DNA from 3 places in the Rhodococcus sp. NPDC076796 genome. Region 1 is predicted to be linked to each of the others. Evidence: riboswitches for the same ligand, from Rfam matches in the RefSeq annotation. Region 1 holds a riboswitch; each other region holds the start of a gene.
What was found. A riboswitch is a leader RNA that binds a small molecule or an ion and turns the genes downstream of it on or off. The one in region 1 is predicted to bind thiamine pyrophosphate.
Positions count from the first base shown of each region.

Region 2: another riboswitch for thiamine pyrophosphate. It lies ahead of AB0366_RS25740 (TenA family protein); the one in region 1 lies ahead of AB0366_RS15415 (3-oxoacyl-ACP reductase).
Region 3: another riboswitch for thiamine pyrophosphate. It lies ahead of thiO (glycine oxidase ThiO); the one in region 1 lies ahead of AB0366_RS15415 (3-oxoacyl-ACP reductase).

Region 1 is NZ_JBFBMS010000004.1:291,429-297,052, reverse strand. It holds gene AB0366_RS15420 (LLM class flavin-dependent oxidoreductase) at 1-409, opposite strand, end outside; gene AB0366_RS15415 (3-oxoacyl-ACP reductase) at 411-1,172, opposite strand; TPP riboswitch at 1,222-1,314, opposite strand; gene AB0366_RS15410 (alpha-amylase family protein) at 1,388-2,683, opposite strand; gene AB0366_RS15405 (alpha-hydroxy-acid oxidizing protein) at 2,683-3,861, opposite strand; gene AB0366_RS15400 (type 1 glutamine amidotransferase) at 3,871-4,584, opposite strand; gene AB0366_RS15395 (helicase-related protein) at 4,633-5,624, shown strand, end outside.
Region 2 is NZ_JBFBMS010000015.1:74,312-79,935, reverse strand. It holds gene AB0366_RS25755 (ABC transporter ATP-binding protein) at 1-289, opposite strand, end outside; gene AB0366_RS25750 (ABC transporter permease) at 282-1,118, opposite strand; gene AB0366_RS25745 (ABC transporter substrate-binding protein) at 1,096-2,109, opposite strand; gene AB0366_RS25740 (TenA family protein) at 2,106-2,828, opposite strand; TPP riboswitch at 2,822-2,921, opposite strand; gene AB0366_RS25735 (sugar porter family MFS transporter) at 2,985-4,382, opposite strand; gene AB0366_RS25730 (hypothetical protein) at 4,501-5,148, opposite strand; gene AB0366_RS25725 (carboxylesterase/lipase family protein) at 5,247-5,624, shown strand, end outside.
Region 3 is NZ_JBFBMS010000002.1:229,811-235,434, forward strand. It holds gene AB0366_RS06250 (ABC transporter ATP-binding protein) at 1-344, opposite strand, end outside; gene AB0366_RS06255 (thiazole synthase) at 768-1,517, opposite strand; gene thiS (sulfur carrier protein ThiS) at 1,522-1,737, opposite strand; gene thiO (glycine oxidase ThiO) at 1,734-2,786, opposite strand; TPP riboswitch at 2,785-2,898, opposite strand; gene thiE (thiamine phosphate synthase) at 2,934-3,626, shown strand; gene AB0366_RS06275 (NUDIX hydrolase) at 3,623-4,459, opposite strand; gene AB0366_RS06280 (hypothetical protein) at 4,532-5,624, shown strand, end outside.

The sequences.
Region 1 (5,624 bases):
CGGGGATGACGTCCATTCCGTGATTGCGTGCTTCGGCGTCGAACATGGAGGTGACGACGTTCCAGCCGGCACGGCCGCCGCTGATGTGATCGAGCGACGCCAACATGCGTGCAGCATGGAACGGGGTGTAGAACGTGGACGACACCGTGGTGACGAGACCGATGTGCGTCGTGGCCCTGGCCATGGCCGACAGCGCGGTGATCGGCTCGAGGAACCAGGTGCCGGCCCCGGCCGGGTCGCGCACCGAATGTCCGTCGGCGAAGAACACCGCATCGAACTTTCCCCGTTCGGCGAGCTGCGCGAGTTCCTCGTAGTACGAGATGTCGCCGAGATCCTCCACCCGCGACTCGGGATGACGCCACGCGGCGCTGTGGTGGCCGCAACCGTAGAGAAACGCGTTGAGGTGCATGTCAGTTCTTGACCAGGCCGCCGTCGACGACGAGATTCTGGCCGGTCACCGACCGCGCCCACGGCGAAGCGAAGAACAGCAGGGCATCGGCGAACTCCTCCGGCGTGGTGACGCGTTGCAAGGGGGTCGAGGCCGCGATGAAGTCGAACACCTCGGCCGGGGTCGCGGCACTGGCATCGGTGGTGCGCAGCAGTCCTCCCGAGACCATGTTGACTGTGATGTTGTCTGCACCCAGGTCCGCGGACAACGTTCGCGTCAGTGAGAGCAGTGCGGCCTTGGACGCGGTGTAGTCGTGATACGGCACCACCGGATTCTGGAACAAATTGGTGCCCACGTTGATGATTCGTCCGAACCCCGCCTCCCGCATACCTGGCAGTGCAGCCTGGGTGGTGAGCAAGGCCGCGCGGACGCTGCCACGCAGCTGTGCGTCGAAACGCTCCCAGGTGATGGTGTCGGCTTTGGGCCGGGCATCGCCGTCGAAGGAGAAATCGGCCAGCGCATTGTTGACGACGGTGGTGATCGGGGTGCCGAAGTGTTCGCGTGCAGTGTCGAACAGTGCGGCGACGGCCGACTCGTCGGTGACGTCACCCTGCACTGCGATCGCGTTCTCGCCGAGTCGGTCCGCCAGCGCTTCGGCAGCATCTCTGCTGTTGCGGTAATCGATCACCACGCGTGCACCCTGACCGGCAAATGCTGCCGCGATCGATGATCCCAGTCCGCGTCCACCGCCGGTGACCAAGACCGTCTGCTCGTCGAATTTCATGTGCCTCGCCTCTCGTTCGAGGTCGGGACCGTCGCGAGGGACAGGAAATACCGAAACGTCACGACATTCCCTTCGCTGGTCCTAACCAGATCAGGTTCGACGGGTGTGTTCTCAGCCCCTGGGGGCACCCCGTGTCGCGCTCGACTGTACCTGTAGCGGCCTCTACCGCTTTCTTGTGTTCGGCGTAGACAGCCGAACACAACCGTATGCAGCGATCAGCCGATGACAGCCCAGCCGTGCGGCGGAACGCTCACCCGCCCGTCGTTCACGTTCGCCTCACCTGCCAGTACTTCGCTGCCCTGGACCGGGTGGTCGATGGCATCGTCACCGAGATTGAGCGCCACCGTCAGCGAATTCTCGCCCGCCTGCGCACGATAGAGCAGCGCGGTGTTCGTGAGCTCGAGCGTTTCGGTGCGCGCGGAGTACAACCACGGGTTTCGACGCCGTACACCGATCAGCTCCTGATGAATGCGGAAGACCGGCCAGCCGTACGGGGCCAGATCATCGGACGTGTCGGGGTACTCCGGACGCACCTCGTCGTCGCCGCCGACACGGTCCTCCTTGATGCCTCGGAACGCCTGCTCGTCGCCGTAATAGATCATCGGCATACCGCCCACGGTGAACAGAACCACCAACGCGTGCACCAGATGTCGCTCGTCCTCGATCACGCTGGCGATGCGATTGACGTCGTGATTTCCGACGAACGTGGCGGGCACGAAGGCGTCGAGCCACCCGTTGTGGCGCTCCAGAGCGTGGGAGAGCTCGAAGAAGTTCCTCTCGCTCAGACCGCTCCAGATCGCCTTCCACAGCTCGTACTGGGTGACCGAATCCAACGTGGAGGCCGAGACGATTCGGTCGTAGTCGCCGTGAATGACCTCGCCGAGAAAGTATGCGTCCGGGTGCTTTTCCCGAACCTTCGGCAGCACCGCGGCCCAGAAGCGCGGCGACACCGCATATGCCGCGTCGAGCCGCCAGGCGTCGACGCCTCGCCCCAGCCAGTGCGAGAGCACGTCCACGACGTACTGCTGCACGTGCGGGCTCTCGTGGTTGAGCGCAACCAGTTCGTCGTGGCCCTCGAAGTTTCGATGCGTCGGCTCGTCCCCGGACCAATCGAGGTGGAACCACTGCGCGGCCTCGGAGTCCGCACCCTCGGCGAGGGCCTGGCGGAACTTCGGAAAGCTCTGCGCCACATGGTTGAACACGCCGTCGAACATGACCTTGAGGCCGCGGGAATGCGCTGCGGCGATCAGGGAGTCGATGTCCTCGTCGGTGCCCAATCTGCCGTCGACGTGGTAGTAGTCGACCGTGTCGTAGCCGTGCTTCTCGGACTCGAAGATCGGACCGAGGGCGATGCCCGACGCGCCGAGCTCGAGTGCGTAGTCGAGCCACTTCTCGATTCTGTTCAGCCGGTGCAGATCTGATTGGGACTCACCGTCCCAGCCGTGCACCGGTGCGCCGGTGAAGCCGAGCGGGTACAGGTGCCACCAGATCGCGTGCTTCGTCCACTCCATCAGGACTCCATGATCGAGTCGCGGCCGAGCTCGCCCGCACCGGCATGACCGGACAGGCTGGTCACCAAGTCGAATTCGGCCAGCAGACAGCGCAATACGTGCGCCACGCCCTCTTGCCCGCCGAGTGCGAGTCCGTAGAGGAACGGTCGGCCGAGCAGTACCGCGTCGGCCCCGAGCGCGAGGGCCTTGGCCATGTCGGCTCCGGTGCGTACGCCCGAGTCGAACAGGACTGTCAGCTGCTCGCCCACCGCGTCGACGATGGACGGCAACGCGTCGAGTGATGCTCTGGCCCCGTCGATCTGACGACCGCCGTGGTTGGAGACGACGATGCCGTCGACTCCGTGCGCTGCGGCCTCTCGCGCGTCGCCGACGGTGCAGATTCCCTTGAGCACGATCGGGCCGCTCCAGTGCTCCCGCAGGAACGCGAGGTTCTTCCACGACAGACCGGGGTTGGGGAACATCTGCGCCCAATGCATCGCGGCGGCAACGGGATTCTCTTCGACGGGCTGCCCCAGGCCTGCCTGGAACGCTGGATCCGTCAAGTAGTTCTCGATACCGAGGTTGGCGAGGAAGGGGAGGTAGCCACGGTCGAGATCGGCCGGCCGCCAGCCCAGCAAGGTGGTGTCGAGAGTCAGCACCAGCGCGCTGAACCCGGAATCCTTCGCACGCTGCAGGAAGCTCAGCAGCACCGACTCGTCCGTCGGCCAGTAGAGCTGATACCAGCGGGGAGCGTCGCCGCCCGCCTCGGCAATCTGCTCGAACGAATGCGAGGCCTGCGTCGAATGTATGTACGGCACACCGAGTTCCGCAGCTGCACGGACGGTGGCGAGCTCACCGTCGGGATGGGCGAGAGTCTGAATGCCCACGGGAGCGATCAGCAGCGGTGCGGGCATGTCGGTGCCGAGCACGGTGCACGCGTGGTCACGGGCAGCCGAGCTGCGCAGCATCCGCGGCGTGATTGCCCACCTGTCGAAGGCGGCCCGGTTCGCACGAGCCGTCGAGCCGCTACCCGCGCTGGCGACGATGTAGCCAAGAGCCTCCGGCGAGAGCTTCTCGGCAGCCTGGTCCTCCAGCCGCGCCAGGTTGGTGGTGATCGACGGTGTCTGCTGCGCGAACATCCCCGCGGCGTAGATGCCGAGTTGGTGATCGCTGAAGTTGCTGGGCCTGGCCTCGGTCATCGTTCGACCCTACCGGGGCAGCGCCGCCGATCGGGCGAGAAATGCGTCCAGCAGAGCCGAGCAACGCAACCGAGCTGCAGGTTCGGCGTCTGCAATGGCGCGGCGAATCTCCTGCACGTCCACCGCATGTTCGACGCCGTCGCGGTCCCACGCCGCGGCCCACGCGTCGTAGGTGTCGAGGTCGATTTCGGGGTGGAACTGCAGTCCGAGGTGCGGTCCGAGGACGAACGCCTGTTGTGCGGCCGCGTTGCGGGCGATCACCGTCGCCTCCGGGGGAGCGGTGAACGTATCGCCGTGGAACTCCATCCACGGGCCCGGTGCGATGAGCTCGGGATCGGAGGTCTCGACGTCGACGAAACCGTACTCGGGATGCTCGGACTTGCGAACGGTCCCGCCGAGCACCCGAGCGAGCAGCTGACCGCCGAAGCACACACCGAGGATGGGGACCTGCGCGTCGATCGCGTCCTGCACGTACGCGATTTCCGGCGCGAGCCAGGTCAGCGTGTCGTCGTACGCGGCGTCGGGTGAGCCCATGACCACCACCGCCTGCGCGCCGGACAGCGGCGGCGGCGCGAGATCGGGACTGTGGTCGAAGGAGTGCACGTCCAACTGGAAACCCCTGGCGCGCAATTCGGCGTCGAGGGTGCCGATGTCGCGTCGCGCGAGAGCCGGGTCCTGATCGTGGACGAGTACTACGGCGCGCGGGTCGTTCGTGTATGTCACAGGGCTCCTTTACGGTGTTCGTGCACACCGTACGACAGACTGGATCCGATGCCACCTCGTAGACGCACAGCCCGATCCACCACTGCCCGCACCGTCAAGGCCGGGCAGAGCAGCGCTGCGCGAAAGTTCGCGGCCGCCAAGAACGGTGAGCCTGCGGACAAGAAACCCGCGGCGAAGAAGGCCGCACCTCGCAAGCGAGCAGCCCCGCGCAAGACCTCACCGCGCAAGTCCGCTGCCCCCGATCTGCGGGTGCCCGATCCCGGTGAGCGCGTCTGGGTACTGGACGTGCCGTTCGAGGATCGGTCGGCGGCGGGCGCTGCTGGGGCGCGCTGGTATCCGGGTCCTCGGGTGTTCGCGTACTACGGCACGGAGCTGCCCGAGTATCTGCAACCGTACGAGTCGATGCCCTACAGCCTGCAGCGGTGGCTCGAGGACGATGCCAACGAAAACTGGCGTGACGAAGAGGTGCGGGAGCGGGCGATGCAGCCGCGTGACACGCAGCTCGAATCCGTTCGACGCCATCTCGCCGCGCTCGAGGCCGGGTTCCCGTACTTCGCGCAGATGGATTCGACGGGTCTGGGCAAGACGTTGGCGGTGTGCGAGGCAGTCCGGCAGATGTCGGCAGCCGAGATCGGCACGGTACTGGTGGTCGCACCCAAGGGTGCGTTGCCGGGGTGGCGTCGAACCATCGCAGACAGTGAGGCAGACATCGAGCCGGCCGACCGCAAGCGCTGGCTGCTGATCACGTACCAGTCGACGAAGAAGCTCCTGTCGGTTCCGCCCGAGACCGACCTGGGCAAACGTAAACGGACACAGAACAAGCGGACCATCTCACTCGGCGAGCTTCGGTTCGACATCGATGTGGTGATCGCCGACGAATCGCATGCGCTGATGAACATCGAATCGCAGCAGTCGCAGATCCTCTGGCGGTATCAGGAAGCGGCCCGCTCGGTGGTCTGGATGTCTGCCACGCCCGGCTATCAGCCGCTGCACTTCGCCTACATGGCGAGGGCCGTCGAGCGCAGCCGCGGGGTCGAGAT
Region 2 (5,624 bases), on a different contig from region 1:
CGCCCTGCACTTCGAGCCCGAGGGTGGTGTTGTCCAACACCGAACGCCACGGAAACAGGAGATCCTTCTGCGGCATGTAGGCGCACGGCGGTACTCGAACCGTGCCGGAATCGGGCCTGTCGAGCCCGGCCAGCATGTTGAACACCGTGCTCTTACCGGAACCGCTCGGGCCGATGATCGACACGAACTCGCCGGGGCGAACACCGAACGACATGCCGTCGAGGACGGGCTTCTCGCCGAATGATTTGCTGAGATCGCGAACATCGATGCACGTGTCGGCGTCAGACATGGAGACCCGCCGAACCGTGACGTGCCCAAGGCGCGACAAACCGCTCCACCAGGAAAGTCGAGACGAACAGGACCACACTGATCACGGCCGTCACGGCAACCGCGGCGAGAACCAGATCGGTACGAAACGAGTTCTTCTGTTGGCTCATGTAGATTCCGAGTCCCGCACTGGCCCCGGCATATTCGGCAAAGATCGCACCGACGACAGCGTAGGTGATTCCGATGCGCAGCGAGGTGAAGAATCGGGGAAGCGCCGACGGTAGCCGCACGTATCGAAACTGTTGCCAGCGCGAGGCACCCATGCTGGCCAGCAGCGACCGCGCGTCCCGATCGGCCGCTGCGAAACCCTCGATGAGTCCGATGGCCATCGGGAAGAACGTGGCCAGTGCGATCACCAGGATCTTCGGAAGCAGCCCGAAGCCGAACCAGATGATCAACAGCGGCGCGATCGCGATGATCGGAAGTGTCTGCGATACGACGAAGAGGGGAACGAACGCGCGCCGCAGCCACGGCGAGAAATCCACCGCGATGGCCAGCAACCAGGCCAGGGCCAACGAGACCGCGAAACCGATGAGGGTCACTTGCAGGGTCGCCGCCGCGTTCTCGGCGATCGCGTCGCGCTGCGCCCAACCCTGGACCACCACGCGGCCGGGGGACGGCAGCACCTGCGGCCGGATGCCGCTGATCTGGACGTAGACCTGCCAGGTGGCGATTATCAGAACGACGACGGTCAGCGCAGGCCACGCCCAACGCAGCGAGGCTCGGATACCGCTGAACGAGTAGGAACCTCGGTCAGCGGCTACCGCCTCATCGATCGCCGAGGTAGTCATTGGTGAAGTAGGTCGACCAGTCCGGCTCCGCGGTCAGAGGCGCGCCGTTCTGATCGGCGAGCACACCGCTGTCGTAGAGGAATTTCGAGTACTCGGTCCACTTGTCGAGACTCTGCCGTCCTACCTCGCCAGTGGAGTCCTTCATGTACTTATCTGCGAGCATCTCTTGGCTCTCGAAGACGAGCGATTCGTCGGTGAATGTTCCCGGATTGGCGTCGATCAGATCCTGTGCGGCCTTGTCCGGATCGTCGGCGGCGAGTTGGTAGCCGCGCTGAAGTGCCTGGACGAACTTCTCGGCCTGATCCGGATGGGCTGCGAGCCAGGGTTCGTTACCACTGATCGTGATCGCGTAGGCGTCGGGAAATCCGTAGTCGGTGTAGTCGAAGTACTTCATCGGCGTTCCGCTGTGCTCGGCCTCGATGCCTTCCCACGCAAAGTAGGAGACGGTGAAGTCGGCGGTACCGGAGTAGACCGCCTCGTACGCCGAGGTGCCCAGTACCACCGTTTCGTATTCGCCTGTGCCGCCGTCATTCTGGATGACCTTCTCGAGTCCGGCCTGCTCGCCGGACTCGCCGAAGCCGGCATAGACCTTCCCGTCGAGCGCCTTCGGGCTCGGTATGTCGTCTCGATCGGCGCGAACTCCGATGCCGGTCGCCCAGTGTTGGAGCGGCGCGAGGACCGAGACGATCTGCGCGCCCGCCGAGGTGGCGAAGACGCCCGAACTCTGTGTGCTGATACCGAACTCTGCGTTTCCGGCATCGACGAGAGTGTCCGCCGCAGTATTGTTGTACGGCAGAATCTCCACGTCCAGGCCGGCGTCGGCGAAATAGCCTTCCTGCAGGGCCACATAGAGGCCGGTGTGGTTGGTGTTGGGCGTCCAGTCCAACGCGAACCGAATGGTGTCGGAGTCCGTCGAGTCCGAGCAGCCCGCCAGCCCGGTCGTGGCAACGACGGCCGCCGCCAACGAGGCGAGAATTCGAGTGGTTCTCATGCGTACACCGCACTCTCGGCCAGGGGCCATGGGGTGGGATGTAAAGCGCTGTCCCAGAACATCAATTCGTACCTCGATGCCACGACGAAGGCGTCGATCATCTGCTCGCGCTGTATCGGAGTCGCGGCAGCAGCCGCGTCGTCCACGAATGTCCTGGCTGCGTCGACGATGGCATGGAATTCGGGAGCGTCGTACGCGGCCACCCACTGCGCATACGGGTGATCGGGATCGCGATCGAGAACCGCCCTCGCGGCACCGGCGAGTGAGCGGCCGACGTCGGCGTAGATCCAGAAGCACGGCAGAACAGCTGCTGCTGCAACAGGATACGGTTCGGTTGCCGCCGTCGCGGTCAGGTAGGACGTGTAACCGAGGCATGCCGGTGAAGGCTCGGGCGTCCGGGTCGACGGGGGCAGCGCTCCACCGGTCAGCATCGCTTCGTGCGACGCGGCCTCGTCCATCGCGCTCGCGGCGGCGCTTGCCCAGAATGCTCCGGCGACCGGGTTCGGTGCGTGTGCTGCCAGCAGCGACAGCGACTTGACGTACCCACCGAGATAGAGCGAGTCCTGTTCGAGGTACCGACGGAACGCGTCGAGCGGAAGCGTCCCCGCCCCGAGGAGTCGAAGAAATTCGAGGTCGTCGATCGCGCGTCGAATGTCCTCGGAGGCATCCCACAGTAGATCGGTGAAGCGGACCGGGTCCGCAGATACAACAGGCGTCATCGCCTTGACATCCCTTCGTCAGCATTACCTGCATCAGGTTCGGCGGGTTTGATCTCAGCATCCGCATCGGCGGACACACCCCGTGTCAGAACGAAAGCGACAGTAACACCGGTCACTCGGTGTCGATGCCGCCGCCCCTGTATCTGCGGTTCGGCGTCAGCCCAGCATGTCCTCGAGTTCCATCCCCTTGGTCTCCCTGATCTTGGCCTTCACGAAGAAGAACGAGAGCGCGGCGAACATAGCGAACCCTGCGTAGATCACCCATAGCCCCACAGACGACGTCAGTGGTGGGAAGGCAAGCGTGACAGCGAAGTTGGCCATCCAGTTGGCTGCGGTACCGATGCCGAGCGCCATGGCGCGCATGCGGTTGGGGAACATCTCACCGAGCATGACCCACATGATCGGACCCCAGGTCGAGGCGAAGAAGATGACGAACAGATTGGCACCGACCAACGCGATCGCACCCCACGGAGCGGGCAACGTGACGTCATCGCCGCTGCCGGTCGCCTGCGAGAACGCCACCGACGCCATGACGAGCCCGCCGAACATGCCGATCGAGCCCGCCATCAGCAGCTTGCGCCGACCGATTCGGTCGACGAACAGGATCGCCACGAACGTCATGACCACGTTGATCACAGCGGTGATGACAGAGGTGGTGAACGATTGATCCTCGGTGAAGCCGACCGACCGCCACAGCGTCGTCGAGTAGTAGAAGATCGCGTTGATGCCGACCAACTGCTGCAGCACGGCCATCGTGATGCCGACCCAGACGATGGGTTGCAGGCCGAACTTCGGACCGCGAATGTCGGCGAACGACGAGCGTGACTCCTTGCGCAGCGTCAGTCTGATCTCGTGGACGCGCTCGTCCGGATGCAGCTCACCGGTGATCTCGGCGAGGACTCGGGCCGCTTCTTCGTCGAGATGCTGACCGACGAGGTAGCGCGGAGACTCCGGGATCAGGGTGGCCAGCAACCCGTACACGAGAGCGGGAATCACGCCGACCAGGAACATCCAGCGCCAGGCCTCGATGCCGAACCACAGGTCGTTGGACGCGCCGTCGGCGGCACCGGCGAGAAGGGCGTCGGACAGCAGAGCTGCGAAAATGCCGATGGTGATGGCCAATTGCTGGAGCGAGGCCAGGGAGCCACGCCATTTGGCCGGAGCGATCTCGGCGATGTACGCCGGTGCGATCACCGAGGCGATGCCGATTCCGAGTCCGCCGAGCACTCGCCAGAGCATGAGATCGGGGACGCTGAACGCCAATCCCGAACCGATCGAGGAAATGACGAACAGGGCCGAGCCCAGCAGCATGACTTTCTTGCGTCCCCAACGGTCTGCGAGGCTGCCGGCGAACCAGGCACCCACTGCGCACCCGATGAGGGCGATCGCGACCACGAAGCCGGTGGTGAACGAGCCGAGGGAGAAGTGATCTTCGATCGAGTCGACAGCGCCGTTGATGACCGAGCTGTCGAAGCCGAACAGGAACCCGCCCACAGCAGCGGCGATGCTGACGCCGATGACCTTCGCTGCGTGGCGGTCCGAGGTCTGATTCATGAGTGATGCACCTTCCGGCCGCGCGCACGGGCGTCGGCCGCTGGGGAGACCGTACGGCAGGGATTGTCGTACCGTCCCCGGACATTACGCCTGGTAATTTGCCGCGCGAACGAGACCGTCAACGAAGGTCGAAATCCTCGTCCGAGACGGTGAAGCCGTGGCCGACCTGATCGGAGCACGTGACCCCGGTCTGTTCGTCGATGCTGCACTGCAGGCCGTTGGTTGAGCCACTTCCGGGGACGGTGAGCACTTCGCCGTACGGCAAGGCCGCCGCAGGACCGTCGAAACGGTGGAATTTGGGATCGCCGAGGCTTTCGAACTTCGCCGGGGACCCGGCGATCAGCTGCACAGCATTGGGTTTCACCGCCGTTCCCGACGCCCCGCTGCCGGGAACCTCGGGTGCCGAATCAGGGAGTGATCCGTGGCATCCGGCGATCGAGGATTCGAGGACGGCGATACCGCACTCGAATTTTCCGCTGGGGCTCGAGAAGTAGTACCAGCCGGGTGCCTTGCCTGCGTAGTCCTGCGGCTTCGCCTGGGCTGCAGCAGGACTCGTCGGTGCCGGAGTGGTGGACGTCGGCGTGCCGGTCGCGGTGGTGGACGGTGTTGCCGACGTGGCAGAGGGGGCGGAGGGAGCCGTGGTGATCGGGGTGGGGCGGTCGGTGATCACGGTGGCCATCGGACCGTCGCCTTCGCCGCTCGCGCCGCAGGCCCCGAGCAGGCACGCCCCGACGACTGCCACTGCGGCACATCCGATTCTCTTCATCGCCGGTTCCTTCGCTCGCAGGCGTCGACGCTGTGCGTATCGTCGCCGAGGGGGTGGTAGATGTTGGTACGTTGGGCAACGACCGAACGGGAGGTGCCATGGTCACCGAGTCCGATTCCGCTGCGTCCGATACCGCTGCGTCCGATTCCACCGTGCTCGTGGCCACGCCCTACGGTGACGTTCTGGGCTATCCGGTCGCTGCCGATGCGTCCCCGATCGTGGCCTGGCGGGGTATCCCCTATGCGACGCCTCCGGTGGGGAAGCTCCGGTTCCGTGCGCCGCGTCCGTTGCAGCCCTGGTCGGGGGTGATCGACGGCCTCGAATTCGGTGCGATGGCTCCGCAGGGACGCGACAGCCCGGTGCCGATCGATCCGTCGCTGTCGATTTCCGAGGACTGTCTCACGCTCAACGTCTGGGCTCCCCGTCCCGACGCAGAACTGCGGCCGGTGCTGGTGTGGATCCACGGCGGTGCGTAC
Region 3 (5,624 bases), on a different contig from region 1:
ACCAGACGCAGCACCTCGTCGACGCGCGACTTCGGAATGCCGTTGGAGGCCGCCATCCACTCGAGATGTGCACGCGCCGAACGGTTCGGATGAACCCACTTGGCGTCGAGCAGAGCGCCGACGGTACGCAGTGGCTGCTTGAGATGGCTGTAGCTCTTGCCCTCGATGGTCGCCGTTCCCTTGGTGGGGCGGTCGAGGCCGAGGATCATCCGCATCGTGGTCGACTTGCCTGCGCCGTTGGGGCCCAGGAAGCCGGTCACGATGCCGGGTTTGATGGTGAAGGTGAGGTTGTCGACCGCCGTCACCGCGCCGTATTGCTTGGTCAGTCCTGTCACTTCGATCATGGGTACAACTGTCCCCCATCGACAGCGTCCGCACATCGACCCACAGTCGCCTTCTCCATCATCCTTTCGGATGACACACACCCTGAGACAGTCGGTCGTATGGGCGGCATTGCGGGTCGAGCAGGCGGCATGCGGTCGCAAATGCGCGCGCGTTTGCCAGGTGCGCGCGGAATCGTCCTCGTATCGCCACTACTCCGCGCGCGTTTCACGAATGCGCGCGCGTTTGCGAGATGCGACGACGCAGCCGTCGCAGGGGCGGCACGCGGTCGCAGGGGCGGCATGCGGTCGCAAACGCGCGCGCGTTTGCCAGGTGCGCGCGGAATCGCCCTCGTATCGCCACTACTCCGCGCGCGTTTCACGAATGCGCGCGCGTTTGCGAGATGCGCAGCACCACAGGCGACGCTGCGCCGACGACACCGCACCTCACATAGGCGAGCTGGCCTGCGCCCAGAATCGTTTCGGAATACGGCCGGCATGTCGGGCCTGGTAGCCCGCCGCCACCGCGTTCCGCATCGCCGACGCCATCAGCGCCGGATCCTTCGCCCGGGTCACCGCGGTCGCGAGCAGCACCGCATCGCAGCCGAGTTCCATCGCGAGGGTGGCGTCGCTGGCTGTGCCGATGCCGGCGTCGAGGATCACCGGAACCGATGCGGCGTCGACGATCATCTCGATGTTGTGGGGGTTGGAGATGCCGAGGCCGGTGCCGATGGGTGAGCCGAGCGGCATGACGGCGACGCAGCCAATGTCCTCGAGCCGCTTGGCCAGCACCGGGTCGTCGGTGGTGTACGGCAGCACCTGGAAGCCGTCGTCCACGAGTTGTTCTGCGGCCTTGACCAATTCGATGGCGTCGGGCAGGAGGGTTCGCTCGTCGGCGATCACTTCGAGTTTCACCCAGTCGGTCTCGAGCGCCTCACGGCCCAGTTGCGCGGTGAGAACTGCTTCCGCCGCACCGCGGCAGCCTGCGGTGTTCGGCAACGGGGCGATGTTCAACCGGCGCAGCAGATCCAGCACTCCCGTCCCACCTGCGGCGTCGACGCGGCGCATCGCGACGGTGGTCAGTTCGGTTCCGGACGCGACGAGGGCGTCCTCGAGCACCGCGAGATTCGCCGCTCCGCCGGTGCCGGTGATGAGCCGGGAGGTGAAGGTGCGGCCTGCGATGGTCAGACCCGTCATGGCCTCAACCACCCTGAACCGCCGTGAGAACGTCGATTTCCCAACCCTTTTCGACGCCGGTGGTGTCCCAGCGACTCTTGGGCAGCACCGCTCCGTCAACGGCGACAGCGATGCCCTTCTCGGGCATGCCCAGGAATTCGAGCAGCCGACGCATGGTCATATCCTCGGTGAGCAGGTGGTCCTCACCGTTGACGGTGATACCGATCGCGACCTGTGTCATGGTGTCCTCTCGATCTGCGGAAATCTCTGGGGCTCGGCCGCTTTCGCCTCGGGCAGCGTCTCGCCGGAGATCAGCGCGGCGACGGCGTCGGCGGTGATGGGCGCGAGCAGGATGCCGTTACGGCCGTGTCCCGTGGCGGCGATCAACCGGGGAGACAGCCTGCCGATCAGCGGCAGCCCGTCCGGGCTCATCGGCCGCAGTCCGGCAGCGGTTTCGTACAGCTCGTACTCGCCGATGCTCGGCATGAGTCGTTCGGCGTCGGCGATGAGGTCTCGTACCCCGGCGACGGTGACCTGGGTGTCCTGGCCGGATTCGTATTGGGTTGCGCCGACGACCAATCCGTCGCCGCGCGGTACCAGGTAGATTGCACGGCCGTGCACGGTTCCGCGAACGGTCCGGTTCGGCGGCGGTGCGGCGCTCGGCCGCCGTCGCAGGCGGAGGATCTCCCCCTTGACCGGCCGAACCGGCAGCGTGGGCCACAACGCGGCCGACTGGGCACCGGCGGCCAGGACCGCCTGGTCGGCGTCGGGCATGGTCTCCACCGGGGTGGTCACCAACTCGACTCCCGCGTCCAGGCACCCCTGCTCGAGCGCGGCGATCAGCGCCCGATTGTCCACCGACAGTTCGGTCGGAGCCAGCAGGCCCAGTCGAATGTTCTGTGCCAGAGCAGGTTCGAGCTCACGCAGCTGCGCTCGTGCCAAAATCTCGAGTTCGTGCCCCTGTTCGCCCACCCATTCGGCGATGGTTCGTAGGTCGGCGGCGTCGGCGGAGTCGAGGGCGACCGTCACCGATCCGGTCGCGGAGAACACGGAGGGGCCGGGGAGGCGTCGGGCGAAGTCCGGCCACCGCGCCAACGACGCAGCGCCCAGATGCAGCAGTTCGTGTTCGCCGGGCCAGCCCTCGGACAACGGGGCCAGCATTCCGCCTGCGACCCAGGATGCGCCTCGACCGAGCGCGGGATCGTGCACGACCACTCGGTGACCGTCCTCGGCCAAGCGCAGCGCCGTCGACAACCCGATGACGCCTCCGCCGATAACGACGATATGCACGCGATTCACGTCCTCACTCCCTGCGCCCGCATGATCGGGTTCAGGTATTGACGGTAAGGGCGGCGAACCCACTCTCAGCCCCACGAACCCTGGGACTCCCGCGATCAATCTTCGTTTTACAGCCACCATGAGAATACAGTTCGCTTTGTGCATCCATCTCAGACCGCCCGCAACCAGACTCCCCGTGAGCGTCTTGCGTCCGCTCGCCTGTACCTGTGTACCGATGCCAGGCGCGACAAGGGCGACCTCGCGCAGTTCGCCGAGGCCGCGTTGTCCGGTGGCGTCGACATCATTCAGCTGCGCGACAAGAACTCCGCAGGCGAGCGAGAGTTCGGTCCCCTCGAAGCCAAGGACGAGCTCGCTGCGCTGGCGATTCTGCTCGCTGCGACCAAGCGGCACGGTGCGCTGCTTGCGGTGAACGATCGCGCGGATCTGGCATTGGCCTCGGGCGCGGACGTGCTGCATCTGGGTCAGGGCGATCTGCCGGTGCACTATGCCCGTCAGATCCTCGGGCCGGACGTGGTGATCGGCCGGTCGACGCAGAACCGCGCTCAGTCCTCGCTCGCCGCGATCGAGGACGGCGTCGACTACTTCGCCGTCGGGCCGGTGTGGCCGACGCCCACCAAGCCCAACCGCAAGGCCGCGGGACTCGAAGCTCTGCGCGCCACCGCGGACGCGCTACCGGAACGGCCGTGGTTCGCCATCGGCGGCGTCGACGCGACCAACGTGGATCAGGTTCGAGCGGCCGGAGCCGACCGCATCGTGGTGGTCCGGGCGATCACCGAGGCCAGGGACCCACAGGCCGCAGCCCGCGAATTGGTCCAAGCGCTGCAGGCCTAGAGCCAACCCAGCACTGCGGACGGCGTCAGGACCTGCACCGATTCCGGCAGCCGGTCGCGTAGTCCGCGGTCGGCGGTGACGAGCGCGGTCAGGTCTCCGTCGATGTCGGCCTGCTCGGCCAAGGTGTCGTCGCCACTGCCATCGGCGAGAATCGTCCGGGTGCGGGGGTCTTCGACCACGGCGTCCCGGGCCTGGCCTTCGAGCACGGCTTCGATGCAGGTGAGCCAGCCGTACTGACCGCTGGGCAGTTCGACGGTGCGGGGCAGCGTCTCGGCCAGCGAGGTCAGCAGTGCGCCGGTCGATCCGGCGCGATCCTTCCACCATCCGTTCGGCCGGGACCCCAGCACGTTCGCGGTGTCGAGCAGCACCCGCAGCGGCACGGTGCGGAGCGACGGCCAGCTGGACGCGAACCCCGGATGCAACGGGAGTTCGTCGACGATCGACTCCGGTACCCAACGCAGCTCGGTGCTCTCCCCGTTGGGCACAGTGGTCAGCGGATGATCGGTATCGGCGACGACGGTGGTGTAGGACCAGCCGCTCTCGACGCTCGCGGTGACGCGCTCGCTGCGCACACTGACCTGTTCGGCCGAAATACCGGCTTCTTCGTGGGCCTCGCGCACCGCCGCGTGGGCGGTGCTCTCGTGGGAATCGCGGGCTCCGCCGGGTAGTGCCCAGGTTCCGCCCTGGTGACTCCACAGGGCACGGTGCTGCAGCAACACCACCGGCTCGCCTGCATCGGACGGCGCACGCAGCAACAGTCCGGCGGCACCGTGCTTTCCCCAGTGCCGAGTGCCGTTCTCGCCGATCACCCAGCCGTCACCGTCACCACGCATGCTCACCACCCTAGGTGAATCACCTGCCTGTAGTGGCTGCAGTACCGTCCGCCTACTTATATGCTCGGGTGCGTGATCGCGGCCGGTATTACCCCCTCCGCTGCCGTCCCCCCGACAACGGCTACGCACGTCGGTGTCGCTGCAGGCAAGCCACCGGTTCGCTACACGATGCGTTCGACGCCTGCGCGGTTGGTCGCGATGGGAATCGCGCTGGTGGTGCTCGCGTTGACGGTCGGAAATCTCGCGTCCACGGCCGTGCACGATCGGGTCGACACCCTCGGCACCCTGTTGGTGCGCACCGAGCCCTTCGCGAACTCGGCACAGAATCTGTACGGGGCCCTGTCGGTGGCCGACGCGGCTGCGGCCACCGCGTTCATCGCCGGTGGTCTCGAACCGCCCGAGGTACGCGAGCGCTACTCGCAGGCGCTCGGGGAGGCGTCGTCCGAGCTGATCGCGGCCTCGGCCGGGGTGACCGAGAACGACGCGGCCACCAGCGCGGTACTCACCCAGATCGCCGCTGGGCTGCCGGTGTACAGCGGTCTGGTCGAGACGGCCAGGGCCAACAACCGCAGCGGAAATCCGGTGGGCGCGGCGTATCTCGGTGAGGCATCGACGATGATGCAGACGAGTTTGCTGCCCCTGGCGGAGAAGTTGTACACCGAGCAGGCGTCGCGGGTGTCGGCCGATCAGGAACGGTTCACCAATCCGCCCCTGTTCGCGATCGGCTCGCTGGTGTTCCTGTTGCTGATGACCGGCCTGGCCCAGTGGTACCTGTCGCGGACCACTCGCCGCACGTTGAACGTCGGATTCCTCGCTGCCACAGTCGCTGTCGCCGGGCTGCTCGGCTGGATGCTGGTGGTGGGACTGGTGTCCTCGATCGCCACCGATCGCGCGATCGACCGCGGAGTGTCTCCGCTCAAGTCCTACACGACGGGTTTCATTCTGGCGCAACAGGCCAGGGCGGACGAGACTCTCGATCTCGCCCGCCGCGGCGGCGGTCAGGATTACGGACAATCGTTCGACGCCAACGTCTCTCGGCTCACGGAGATGTTTCAGGGCGATACCGCGGTGATCGATGCACTGAACACGTGGTCGGTCTCGCACTCGAGGATCGATTCCGCACTCGAGGTCGGCGATTTCAACGGCGCGGTCTCCATTGCCACCG